DNA from 2 places in the Paraburkholderia sp. BL17N1 genome. Region 1 is predicted to be linked to the other one. Evidence: predicted binding sites of a transcription regulator. Region 1 holds the regulator's gene; the other holds the start of a gene.

What was found. Region 1 encodes FNR, which switches genes on or off when oxygen is low (the NO sensors DNR and NnrR bind a similar motif). Its sites were predicted from a motif close to TTGATNNNNATCAA; they were not measured.
Region 2: a site for FNR is predicted at 1,878-1,891, ahead of B0G82_RS23795 (universal stress protein). Genes of this name have one in related genera too.

The regions. Positions count from the first base shown of each region.
Region 1 covers NZ_RBIW01000002.1:2,910,616-2,916,903, reverse strand. Annotated here, with positions in the region: gene B0G82_RS33005 (PAS domain-containing sensor histidine kinase) at 1-1,289, shown strand, start outside; gene B0G82_RS33000 (response regulator transcription factor) at 1,286-1,936, shown strand; gene B0G82_RS32995 (response regulator) at 2,154-2,585, shown strand; gene fnr (fumarate/nitrate reduction transcriptional regulator Fnr) at 2,578-3,366, shown strand; gene B0G82_RS32985 (zinc-dependent alcohol dehydrogenase family protein) at 3,448-4,434, opposite strand; gene B0G82_RS32980 (DUF1488 domain-containing protein) at 4,532-4,807, opposite strand; gene B0G82_RS32975 (cytochrome C) at 5,043-5,378, shown strand; gene B0G82_RS32970 (DUF3564 domain-containing protein) at 5,450-5,824, shown strand; gene B0G82_RS32965 (hypothetical protein) at 5,862-6,288, shown strand, end outside.
Region 2 covers NZ_RBIW01000002.1:866,243-872,530, forward strand. Annotated here, with positions in the region: gene B0G82_RS23780 (hypothetical protein) at 1-81, opposite strand, end outside; gene B0G82_RS23785 (acyl-homoserine-lactone synthase) at 234-827, shown strand; gene B0G82_RS23790 (FadR/GntR family transcriptional regulator) at 1,026-1,715, opposite strand; gene B0G82_RS23795 (universal stress protein) at 2,005-2,472, shown strand; gene B0G82_RS23805 (helix-turn-helix domain-containing protein) at 2,875-3,531, shown strand; gene B0G82_RS23810 (SUMF1/EgtB/PvdO family nonheme iron enzyme) at 3,663-4,973, shown strand; partial or broken gene B0G82_RS23815 (IS30 family transposase) at 5,019-6,028, opposite strand.

The DNA.
Region 1 (6,288 bases):
GCTCGTTTGCGGCGCCGCCGGCTCTCGCAGCGGCGACCGTGTTCGTCGTGACACTGGCCGTCATGCTGGCCGCGCGGCGCTGGTTCGATCCCGTGCTGATCATCTGCGTCGCCGCCGCTTTTCTCCTCGCCACGAGCGCGTTTGTGCTCGTGCGCACGCATCGAAATGGCGCTCATGCAAACAGCGAAACAAATGCAGGCATTGGCCAGTCCGCCTTGAACGAGGCTCGCATGATGGCGATCATCCGTTCGTCGATGGAAGCGATTATCACGATCGACGAACAGCAGCGCGTGGTCATCTTCAATCCCATGGCGGAACAGATTTTTGGCTGCTCCGCCATGGACGCGATAGGCGCCCCGCTCGCTCGCTTCATCCCAGAGCGGTTTCGGGCGGCGCATGCGCAGCATGTCGCCCAATTCGGCGTGACCGGCGTGTCGGACCGGCAGATGGGCAATCAACGCGTGCTGGCGGGCTTACGCGCCAACGGCGAGGAATTCCCGCTCGAGGCCTCCATCTCGCAGATTCGCGATGGCGACACGCGGCTCTACACGGTGATGCTGCGCGACATCACGGAACGCGTCAAAGCGGAGCGCGCGCAACGTCAGTCGCGCGAGGAACTGCGCGAACTGTCGGCCAATCTGCAGAAGATCCGCGAAGACGAGAAAACACGCATCGCCCGTGAACTGCACGACGATCTCGGCCAGCAACTTACCGCGCTGAAAATGGATATCTCGTCGGTCGAGCTGGCGCTGGATGCTTCGGCTGGCGCGGCGGTGCGCGACCAGCTGCAAGGCATGCGCCGCTTGATCGATACCACCGTGGCCTCGGTACGCCGCATCGCGGCGGATCTGCGGCCGGTCATGCTCGACGACCTCGGGCTCATTCCAGCGATCGAATGGCTCGCCAACGACTTCACCAACCGCTACGGAATCGACGTGGAGCGTCAAATCGAGACCGGCGACGCTCGCTTCAGCCCGGCAGGCGCCACCGCGCTGTTCCGGATCGTGCAGGAGGCGTTGACAAACGTTGCGCGCCATGCCGACGCCACTCTGGTTACACTCAATCTGCAGGCGAAAGACCAGGCCTTCGAGCTCAGCATCGCCGACAATGGTCAGGGAGCGCACCGCACGGCGGAGCCGGCGGCCAAGTCGTTTGGCTTGCTCGGCGTTCGCGAACGCGCGCACATGCTAGGCGGGGCGGTCGAAATTCATACCGCGCACGGCAAAGGCTTTGTGTTGACTGTCACCATTCCGGTGGAGACCGTACAAGTGCAGGAGATACAAACATGACGCGCGTCCTGATTGCCGACGACCACGCGCTGGTGCGCGACGGCCTGCGCCATATCCTGCAGAGCACGAGCGGCTTCGAAGTCAGCGGCGAAGCGAACGATAGCGTCAGCACCATCGCGCTGATCCGCGAGCGGGCAGCCGACGTGCTGGTGCTCGATCTGTCCATGCCCGGCCGCAACGGCGTCGAGTTAATCAAGCAGATCAAGGAGGAAAAGCCGACGCTGCGCATCCTGGTGTTGACCATGCACGCCGAGCAGCAATACGCGGTGCGCGCGTTCAAAGCCGGCGCATCCGGATACCTGACGAAGGAAAGCGCGAGCGCCGAACTGGTGGCGGCCGTGACCAAGGTCGCTGCCGGCGGTGTGTACGTGAGCCTTGCGATGGCCGAACGGTTCGCGCAAAGCCTGAATGAACCGACCGATCTGCTGCCGCATCAACGGCTGTCGGATCGGGAATTCGACGTCCTGAAGCGTATTGCAGCCGGTCAAACGATCACCGAGATCGCGGCCGAACTGTGTGTGAGCAGCAAGACCGTCAGCACGTACAAGACGCGCATCCTCGAAAAAATGCAGATGCCGCACGAAGCGGCGCTGGTGCGCTATGCGATGCGCCACAAACTGGTCGGCGACGAAGAGGACGACATCTGAGCGCCTTCGCAGCCGTCCGCTTGCGGGTGCCGCCGCACTGTGACCCGGAGAACGCGCGCCTCTGATCTGTCGCTCGACACATACGCAGCGCACTCAGCATCTTCCTAATCCGCCTGACCATCGTGTAGGAAACTCCCTACACACCTTCCCGCTTGCCTACTCGAAGTTCATTCGGCGCCGATTTTATTTTGAGACAGCGCGACCGATACTTCGAGCCATGAACTCAAGCCCTGACCGCCGCGCGCTGCGTGTGTTTCTCGTCGACGATGCCGTGTTGGTGCGGCGCCGCCTGGCCGCGCTGCTCGGCGCACTCGACGGCGTAGAGATCGTCGGCGAAGCCGAGGAGCCTGCTGCGGCATTCGCGGGCATCGGCGCGGGCATGGCTGATCTGGTCGTGACGGAGTTGCATCTAAGCGGCGGCACCGGCCTGGAGTTGCTCGGGTTGCTTGCACAAAGAATGCCGCATGTGGTTGTCATGGTGCTGACGAACCATTGCGGCACCTGGTTTCGGCGCGCATGCCTGATAGGCGGCGCCCACTACTTTTTCGACAAGACCGGCGAATTCGATCTCGCGCGAAACACGATCCAACGGATCGCTGGCGAACATCGCACGCACGCCCTCTTTCAATCAGGAGCACACCATGTCTGACGTCGCCGCATCTCCCGCCATCTCGCCCGCGCTTGCCCGTCCGCAAGGATCGCCGCTCCCCGGACAAGTATCGGCAAATGCAAGCGCTCCGCGCAAGGGCGCACTGCGCTGCACGGCCTGCTCGATGCGCTCGATCTGCATGCCGCACGGCCTGACAGCCGAAGAATTGCAAAGGATCGAATCGCTTATTTGCCCGTCGCGAACCATCAAACAGGGCGAAACGATCTACCGTGCGAACGACTCGTTTCAGAGCATCTACGCCGTACGCGCGGGCTCGTTCAAGACCGTTGTCATGCATCGCGACGGCCGCGAACAGGTCACGGGCTTCCATCTCGCCGGCGACTCGCTGGGCCTCGACGGGGTCTGCTCCGGCTACCATAGTTGCGATGCTGTCGCACTCGAAGACAGCAAGGTTTGCATCATCCCATTCCATCTTCTCGAAGCCATGTGCCGCGAAGTCAAAGCCGTCCAGCAACACGTGCACCGCATGATGGGCGGCGAGATCGTGCGCGAGTCATCGCAGATGATGTTGCTCGGCACGATGTCCGCCGAGCAGCGGGTGGCGACATTCCTGCTGAATCTGTCGGACCGCCTGAGAATGCGCGGATATTCGCCGGCGGAATTTCACCTGCGCATGACGCGCGAGGAAATCGGCAGCTATCTGGGAATCAAGCTCGAAACGGTCAGCCGGATGCTCTCTAAATTTCAGCGCGACGGACTGCTCGATACGCACGGCAAGGACATCCGGATTCTCGATCACGAAGGCCTTGTGCGGGTTTGAATATAGACGCGGCTCGCGACCCGGCCGTCGGCCGCAAACGCCGCGATCGTAAGGCGATGCCGGCCGCCGGGCCCGGCCACGCTAACGGACAGCGAGCACTGCCGCACCCGTGAGCCTGCCATCGCGCAGATCGCTCAGGGCCTGATTGGCGTCCGTCAGCCGATAAGTCGTCGTTTTGATTTCGAGGCGCGTCTCGCCCGCAATGCGCATGAAGGCCAGCCCGTCATCGCGGGTCAGATTCGCGACTGACACCACGCGCCGCTCGCCCCACAGAAACGCGTACGGAAACGACGGGACGTCGCTCATGTGAATCCCGCCGCAGACCACCACGCCACCTTTCGCGACCGCTTGCAATGCTAACGGAATGAGTGCACCGACCGGTGCGAAAAGCAAAGCCGCATCGAGTTCCTCGGGCGGTGCCTCCGCGCTGCTGCCCACCCACGCCGCGCCGAGACGCAGCGCGAGTTGCTGGGCCGCGTGATCGCCCGGGCGCGTGAACGCGTACACCGTGCGCTGCTGATGACGCGCGACCTGCGCGACGATATGCGCCGCGGCGCCGAAACCGTAAATGCCGATGCGCTGCGCGTCGCCCGCCATGCTCAACGTGCGATAGCCGATCAGGCCGGCGCATAGCAGCGGCGCCGCCTCGATGTCGGTGTACTGCTCCGGCAGATGAAAGCAGTAGCGGCTGTCGGCAATGGTGCGCTCAGCGAAACCGCCGTCGATCGTATAGCCGGTAAATTCGGGATCGTCGCAAAGATTTTCCCGCGCCGACAGGCAGTAGCGGCAATGCCCGCACGTGTGGCCAACCCAAGGCACGCCCACCCGGTCTCCGAGGACGAACCCCGTCACGCCCGCGCCGAGGCCGGCTACCGTGCCGACGATTTCGTGACCTGGAATGACAGGCTGTTTGGGATGCTCGAGTTCGTGGTCAACCAGATGAAGATCGGTGCGGCACACGCCGCACGCATGAATATCGATCAGGATCTGGCCGGCACCGGGCACGGGATCTGGCAACTCCTGCTCACGCAAAAACGACGTACTGCCGTCAAATAGCATCGCACGCATAGGATGATTCTCCTCGAACTTGCCTGAGCGACCAATACCCGGCTTCCTGCCGGCGTGACGCATCGAAAGAGGCGTGCGCTCCGCCGTCCCATGGGATTCACTCGCAAAAGCGGAAGTAGCCGCTGTGCATCAGCACCGGCTTGGCGCCGATCTCGTTAAGCAGTCGCCTCGCTGCGTGTTCGATCGGATGCCGGTTGGAATTGAATGCGGCGATCAAATCGTCTTCGCGCAGCGAGACGGCGCCGAAATGATCTTCTAGCGCCTCCGCGGTAATCGCGCACTGCACACGCGCACCATCCACCTCGGCCGGAAACGCGACGACGAGATCACGCGCGCAATACTCCGGATGTTCCTCAGGAAAATAAATCTTCATGTCCGCACCTGGTTCGTCGCGCAGGATGGGAGGCTGGGACAGCGTTTCTGCACGCCTACGCGTCGTGCACCGCATTCTCGGGGCCGCCCGTTCTGTGCGACACCCGTCTGTCATCAGCATAGGAGCTAAGCGCGATACGTCAAATTCAGGGCTTGCGTCCTGGTTGACCGAGGTCAACGGCACGCAAGCCACCGCTCCTACACTGAACTTATTCCCTTGCAAAGGAGCGCGTGCCTTGAACACACCATTCCGAAGCTGTCTGGCGGCATGTGCCGTGTTTGTGCTGGCTGCCTCTACCGCGCACGCCGAGCCGGAGCCGACCGCGTTAGTCGATCAGCAGCATTGCATGTTTTGCCACACGCGCGATGCGCCGTTCCTCGCGCCGTCGTTCGAGCAGATCGCCGAGCGCTACCGTAATGTGCCCGACGCCCAGTTCATGCTTGAGCACAAGCTACGCCTCGGCGGCAAAGCGCATTGGGGTGATATGGCGATGCCGTTGCCCGCTGATCGCGGCGGCCCGTTGTCGGCAGAGGATGCGCGCACGCTGGTGGAATGGGTCCTGAGTCAATGACCCACCCTTTAAGTCACGACTTTCGCGGTCCAATTCGCTGGAACACGACTGCATGTTACGGAGAACTCTCCATGCGCCTCACAGTCCACCTTGACACGTTCGACCGTGCCCATCCGATGGCATTTGCAATCCTGTGGCTCGACAAAGATATCCGGCAATGGTCGCGCGAAGGTCACCACGGCCTTGACCTGCCCGAATGGGGCGTGCTGCACGTAGATTGCGGCAATACGCTCGTGTGCGGCCCGGACGGCTCGGCGCCGGTTTGCGTGCTCGAAGGGCTCGACCTTAACGCTTGCGCCGGGCCTTTCGAGGGCGAGACCGGACGTGCACAGTGGTGCGCGGAACGCGGCCGCGACCTGATGTCCGGCCACTGGCACGTGCAATGTATCGACACCGATCAGATCGCCCCGGAACACGGCCTTTTTGCCGCCGGGAATGACATGTGAAGCACGCACTTCACCGACACCTCAAGGAGCGAACTTCATGGGACTCACGACCGATCTGGACGGCGCGCGCCACGCTTACGGGCTCTGTTTCGTGCGTGCGCCGTGGGCGTATTTCACGCGTATACCGCTCGCTCAGCAGTGGGGCGACGGATGGGAGCGTGTGCCCTATGAAAAACACGCCGGCCCGCCTTATGACGATGCGGCGCAGCAGATCCTGACCGTCGCATTTGACGGGCCGCTGCTGCCGCCCGACGCGGGTTACGACGGCCATGCGCGCAGCGTCAACGAAATCAATCGAGGTGACGCGCCATGGCTGCGCACGCAGAATTTCATCAGCAACGCGCCGGTTCGGATTGCCGCGGGCGTGTCACTCGAGAAATTCGTGGAACTGGTCGAACTGGCCGGCGGCCGTGTGTTTGCCCCGCTAGGATGGGGCGCGCTGCGGCTGGAGCCGAACGACGCTT
Region 2 (6,288 bases), 2.0 Mb from region 1:
CCGGTCCACCGCCGTGGACGGCTCCGCCGGGCGGGTTTGAAGGCCGGTTTGCGGTTGCCAATGATTTTCGAGGAGTTCCATTTTCGGTCCTGTCGGTTGAGTGCAGTGCTTGTCTCGAATTTTGCGTTACCCGATAAGCATGCACACCTATCCAGGTAGGTAGGTGGCAGAAACATTCAAAATGCATAAGTTTTCTTGCGTATTGGGTACCCCAACACGTTCAGGAGAACGTCATGCAAACAGCAATCCGGATTGGAATGCGTCAGGAATTCGACAACGCGGATATCAACGAGATGTACCGCCTGCGGGCGCGGGTGTTTCATGGGCGGCTCGGATGGGAAATCCCGACCATCGCGGGCATGGAGATCGACGGCTATGACGCGCTCGGTCCGCACTACATGCTGATCCAGGCCGACGACGGGCAAGTGCGCGGCTGTTGGCGCCTGATGCCGACCGAGGGGCCCAATATGCTGAAAGACACCTTCCCGCAGTTGCTGCATGGCGCGGCGGCGCCGGTAGGGCGGCACATCTGGGAATTGAGCCGGTTCGCGATCGAAACCATCGGCGAGGAGCAATCGTTCGGCTTTGCGGATTTGACCATGCAGGCCATCCACGAACTGGTGACGTTCGCCGACCAGATGGGCATCACGCGGTATGTCACGGTGACCACGACGCCGATCGAGCGGCTGCTGCGCAAGACCGGCATCGACGTCAGCCGGCTCGGGTCGCCATTGCAGATCGGCGTGGAACGAGCGGTGGCGCTTGATATCGCGGTTAGTCCGAAGACTCGTACCGCGCTGTTCGGACCGATGGCCGTTGCGGCGTAGCGCTCGCCTGGTTGCCCTTTAGTTGCTGCCTGCCTGCTGCCTGCCTGCTGCCTGCCTGCTGCCTGGCTGTTATCGCGCGGCCGGTTCGCCGCCGCGTAATGGCGGTTAGACGCCGCGCCAGGGCGCCATGGAATCGCATTGGGCAAGTAGCTTGGCAACTCGCCGCCGCCCTGGCGCGCGGCGAGAGCGGGCGGCAGATCAGGAACCGAACATGCGCTCGAGCGCGTTCTCGAGATGCGCCCGCATGGCGTGCGCAGCGCCTCGCGCATCTTTGCGGCGGATCGCGTCGAGCACAGCCCTATGCTCGTCCTGCACGAGCCGCTGCCGCGCCACCGTTTTCACCAGCGAAAGATTGCGCGACAGGTTCATGCTGAACAGGATCTGCTCCTCGATGAACGACATGACCGTGATGAAAAACGGGTTCTTCGACGCACGCGCCACCGCGAGGTGGAACATGAAGTCGTCTTTCGCGCCGATCCCTTGCGTCTCGACGATCCGTTCCAATTGGTCCCAAGCGTGCTGGATGGCGGCAATGTCGTCGGCGTCGGCTTTGAGCGCCGCATGCTCCGCGGCGCCCGCTTCTGTCACGATGCGAAACTCATAGCAGCGACGGATATCGGACAGCGTTTCGAGCGGGGCGAAGCGGCGCACGTCCGGGTCCGGCCGGCGCGCCACCGTCGTGCCCGAACCGTGCCGGGTCATGATGATGCCGTCGGCCCGCAAGCGCGCCAGGGCTTCGCGCACCGTCGGCCTGGACGTCGCAAAACGCTCGGCCAGCGCATGCTCGGTCGGCAAGCGCTCACCTTCCTTGTACTCGCCTTCGACAATGCGATTGAGAATGTCGCCGTAGATCTTGTCGGGTAAGCCCGTCGTTTTGCGCTCGTTCATCAGCGGACTGAAGCAACTTGTCTGAGTAGACTGTAATTGTAAGGCAAACCTTGCTCCGCCTTGGACGCGGATATGCGCTGCGAATGGGAGCAAAGTCCCGTCGACGCTTGCCCTCCGGCGCTTGCTGAACCAGCCGACGCAATCGAAAAATTTGATAAGAGTTTGACTTACATCCAGGTGGAGGGCATGTTCTTCGGCGATCATGAAGGCTTGCATCAGCAATGATCGTCATTGCGCCCAGCGTTTGAAAACAGCTGCGGCATCCGGATCCTTCAGACGCGGAGTCGAAATGTACACACGCATTCTTGTAGCGGTCGACGGCAGCAACACCTCCCGCCGTGCATTCGAAGCAGCGCTCGCGCTCGCCAAATCCAGCGGCGCGGTCCTGCAGCCGCTCTACGTGGTCGAGAACACACCCATGTATTTCGAAGCGCCCGGTTACGACCCGTCCGTCTTGCGCAATCGCCTTGTCGAGGAAGGCAAGGAACTCGGCGCCGAGTTCGCCAAGGCCATGACCGAGCAAGGCGTGAAAGGCGACCTGGTGGTAAGCGAGGCGTCCACGATCGACGACGTTTCCGTGGTCGTGCTCAAAGCCGCCGCCGACTTCAACGCCGACTTGCTGGTCATGGGCACGCACGGGCGACGCGGCTTTCAGCGCCTGATTCTCGGCAGCGTCGCCGAGCGCTGCGTGCGGCAGGCGAGCCTGCCCGTGCTGCTCATTCCGTCCGCGGCGGGCAAGTCCGGCGCCACGGATTGATTCGCGCCGCGCTGGTGCGCCATGCGATTGCCTCTCGTATCGACCGCGCGCGCTCAATCAGCAAAGCAATCTCCTTCTGCCAGGGTATGAGCCGGGCTTGCCTGCTCACCCTTCATCGCAGTCCATCAACAAATTCACGAACGCCGGTGTGACATTGCTCAACACGCCTGACTGCCCGAACGTGTCATTTTGACGCGAAGCGGGCGACGCGGCAGATGGGACAATCTGTCGGTACCCCACCACTGGCTGCAGAACATGCTCACTCCTATCGCTGTTACGCACTTCGCCGGCACTGCCGAACCCGCGGCCTCCGCCGCAAGTTCGTTGCCGGTGCGCGGCAGCCGTCGCGCGGCGCCATCAAGGGCAAGCGCGCGTTCCGCCGCTCGCTGTTCGAGTTGCGCCATGCGGCAGCTCTGCATGCCCCAAGGTTTGTCGCCCGACGAACTGATGAAACTCGAAACGCTCATCTGTTCCGCGCGCTCCGTTCAGCGCGGCGAAGCGCTGTATCGCAGCGGCGACCGCTTCGACAATATCTACGCCGTGCGCTCCGGTTCAATGAAAACCGTCATGGCGCACCGCGACGGCCGCGAACAGGTCACCGGTCTGCGGCTCGCGGGCGAAGCGCTCGGCCTCGACGGCATCAGCGACGACGTGCACGCCTGCAGCGCGCTCGCGCTCGAAGACAGCACGGTCTGCATCGTCCCGTACACTGCGCTCAAGTCGCTGTGCCGCGAAATCAGTTCGATGCAGGAACGCATGCACAAGCTGCTGGGCGAACAGATCGTCCGCGAAGCCGCGCAGATGATGGTGCTCGGTTCGCTCTCGGCGGACGAACGGGTCGCGGCATTCCTGCTCGACGTCTCCGAACGGAACGCGCGGCGAGGTTATTCGTCGGCGGAATTCAATCTGCGCATGACACGCGAGGACATGGGCAGCTACCTCGGCATGACGCTCGAAACCGTAAGCCGCACCCTGTCAAGATTTCAAAAGCGCGGCCTGATCGACACACAGGGCAAGCACATCCGGATCGTCGATCTGGATGGTCTGCAGCAAGTCTAGGCTTGCGGCGGGAGACGGCCCGCGCCGCCGCCGTCCCTCGCGCACTCCTTTTTTCACGCGCTTTCGTCTTGGCATGGCTCCTGCGAGCGGGTACAGTCTTTAGTCCGTCCCCCGCAAGGAGACCCGGCGAAATGAATCGCGACCCCGCCCCGCATCACCCGCTCGTGCAGCGGCTGATCGAAGCGCGTCAAGTGACTGACGCACTGTTTTCCATCGTGAAACCTGAGTTTCTGTATGAACGGCCGATCCGCGAGCGTCACCGGATTGTGTTTTATATCGGCCATCTGGAAGCTTTCGATCGTAATCTGTTCGATCAGCGCCTGTGCGATCTGCCGGCGTTCGATCCGCATCTCGACCAGCTTTTTGCCTTCGGCATCGATCCCGTCGACGGCGGCTTTCCGACCGATCAACCGAGTGACTGGCCGTCGCTCGACGTCGTTCGCGGCTACGGCTCGCGTGCGCGCGAGCAGATCGACCGTGAGCTCGACGCGCTGACACACGCCGCGCAACTCGACCGCACCGGTGCCCAGGCCGACGCCTCGGAGCAATTGTTGAACGTGGCGATCGAGCATCGGTTAATGCATGCTGAAACGCTGGCGTACATGCTCCATCAGTTACCGCTTGCGCAGAAGGTCACGGAATTGCGCGAGCCTGTCGTGACGCGTGGGGAACCACGGGACGCGTTGTCTTCGATGGTCAGCGTACCGGCCGGCACAACTGTACTCGGCATGCCACGCGACGGTGGACGGTTCGGTTGGGACAACGAGTTCGGCGAAATGCAGGCCGAGGTGCCCGCCTTTGAAATCGACCGCCATATGGTTACGAACGGCGCATTCCGCGAGTTCATCGAGGCAGGCGGCTATCGCGAACCGAAGTGGTGGTCGGAGAAGGATTGGGCGTGGAAAGAAGCCGAGCACATCGAGCATCCTGCGTGCTGGTCCCGGCACGATGCAGGCGGCGAGGCTAGCGCTTGGACATTTCGCACCATGTTCGATGAGGTGCCGCTGCCGCTCGACTGGCCCGCGTATGTGAGCCACGCCGAAGCCAGTGCGTACGCACGCTGGGCAGGCAAAGCATTGCCAACCGAAGCGCAATGGCAACGTGCGGCACAAGGCGCGCCGCACGCCGCGTCGGGAAATTTCGATTTTCGCAGCTGGGATCCGCAACCGGTAGACGAGTATCCGGACAACGTCAGCGCGTTCGGTGTGGAAGGACAATTCGGCAACGGCTGGGAGTGGACCTCGACGGTGTTCGATGCGTTGCCTGGCTTCGAAGCTTTTCCATTTTATCTGGGCTATTCGGCCAACTTTTTCGATGGCCAGCACTATGTGATCAAAGGCGGTTCGGCACGCACCGCGCAGTGCATGCTACGGCCGGCTTTCCGGAATTGGTTCCAGCCGCACTATCAGTATGTGTATGCGGGATTTCGGTGTGTGAGGTGATTGACAAATAAAGGGCGGTTTCAAGGGTGAAGCGCAACAGCGGGATTAATGTTTAGAGCTTTGAGGTTGACTTGCTGATGCGAGGGTCGCGGTGAAGACCTCGAATGGCGAATGGAAGTTGTGAGTTGCACGAGGCCGGCTATTCAGACTGTCGGCGATGGCGTCGAGTTCGTCTTGACTGTAGACCGAAAGGTCGGTGCCTTTGGGCAGATACTGTCACAGCAGCCCGTTGGTGTTTTCGCAAGTGCCGCGCTGCCAGGGACTGTGCGGGTCGCAAAAGTACACGTTCACGCCGGTTGCGGCCGTGAGCTCCTTGTTACGCGACATTTCTTTGCCCTGGTCATAAGTGAAGCTCTGCCGCAGTGGCGCGACAATCGAGTTGAGTTTGGCGGAGAACGCCGCCAGCGCTGAAGCTGCGGTGGCGTCTTCCATCTTTGCGAGCAGCACCAGGCGGCTGGTCCGTTCAACCAGAACGCCGACCGAGGACTGGTTGCCCGCGCCCTTGATGAAGTCGTCTTCCCAGTGTCTGGGCAGCAGTCGGTCCTCGATTTCGGGCGGGCCGCCCATGAATACTGACCATGTCGGGAATCTGTCCGCGTCGGTCTGTGCCGCGTGTGCGCGGCATGCGCGTGCTGTGACCATGGCGCAGGCAGGCAATGAGCTGACGGCGCAGTTCGCCGCGCGGCTGGGCGTAGATGGCCGTGTAGATGGTTTCGTGCGAAACCTGCTGGGTCGGGTCGGTTGGATACATACGTTTCAGTGTGCCCGATATCTGCTGGGGTGACCATTTCCACTCAAGCAGTGGTGAGAACGATACGCCAGCAGACGCTTTGCAGGCAAAGCTTTGTGGGGCGGCGTGAGGCGCTGAGCGCTTCAGCCGCTACCGATGCGTAGCCTGCTGGCGAGCCGTTTCGCGTCAGTTCACGGCTAACGGTGGCCGGCGAGCGCCCGAGTATCCGGGCCATGGCCCGGATACTCGAACCCTGCAGATGCAGGCTTGCAATGGTCAGGCACTCTTCAGGTTGTAGTTGCTGGTACTGCGTTCTTTCGTGCATCGCAACACCTGATACGAAACGGTGTTGCACTTCAGATTTGAGGCCGCCATGTGTATGAATCACACAGGTTATTTCACATGGGTGGCGCTACCGGATCACGTAGACTCGATACAGCTCTTCCAGGCTGCCCTCAATAGTGGCATCAGCGTCGCACCGGGAGCTATCTTCTCTGCGGATGGCGCCTTCCGACACCGTGTGCGTCTGAACTATGGATACCCGTGGTCGGCACGGCTCGATAAAGCGGTCGCGACACTAGGCGC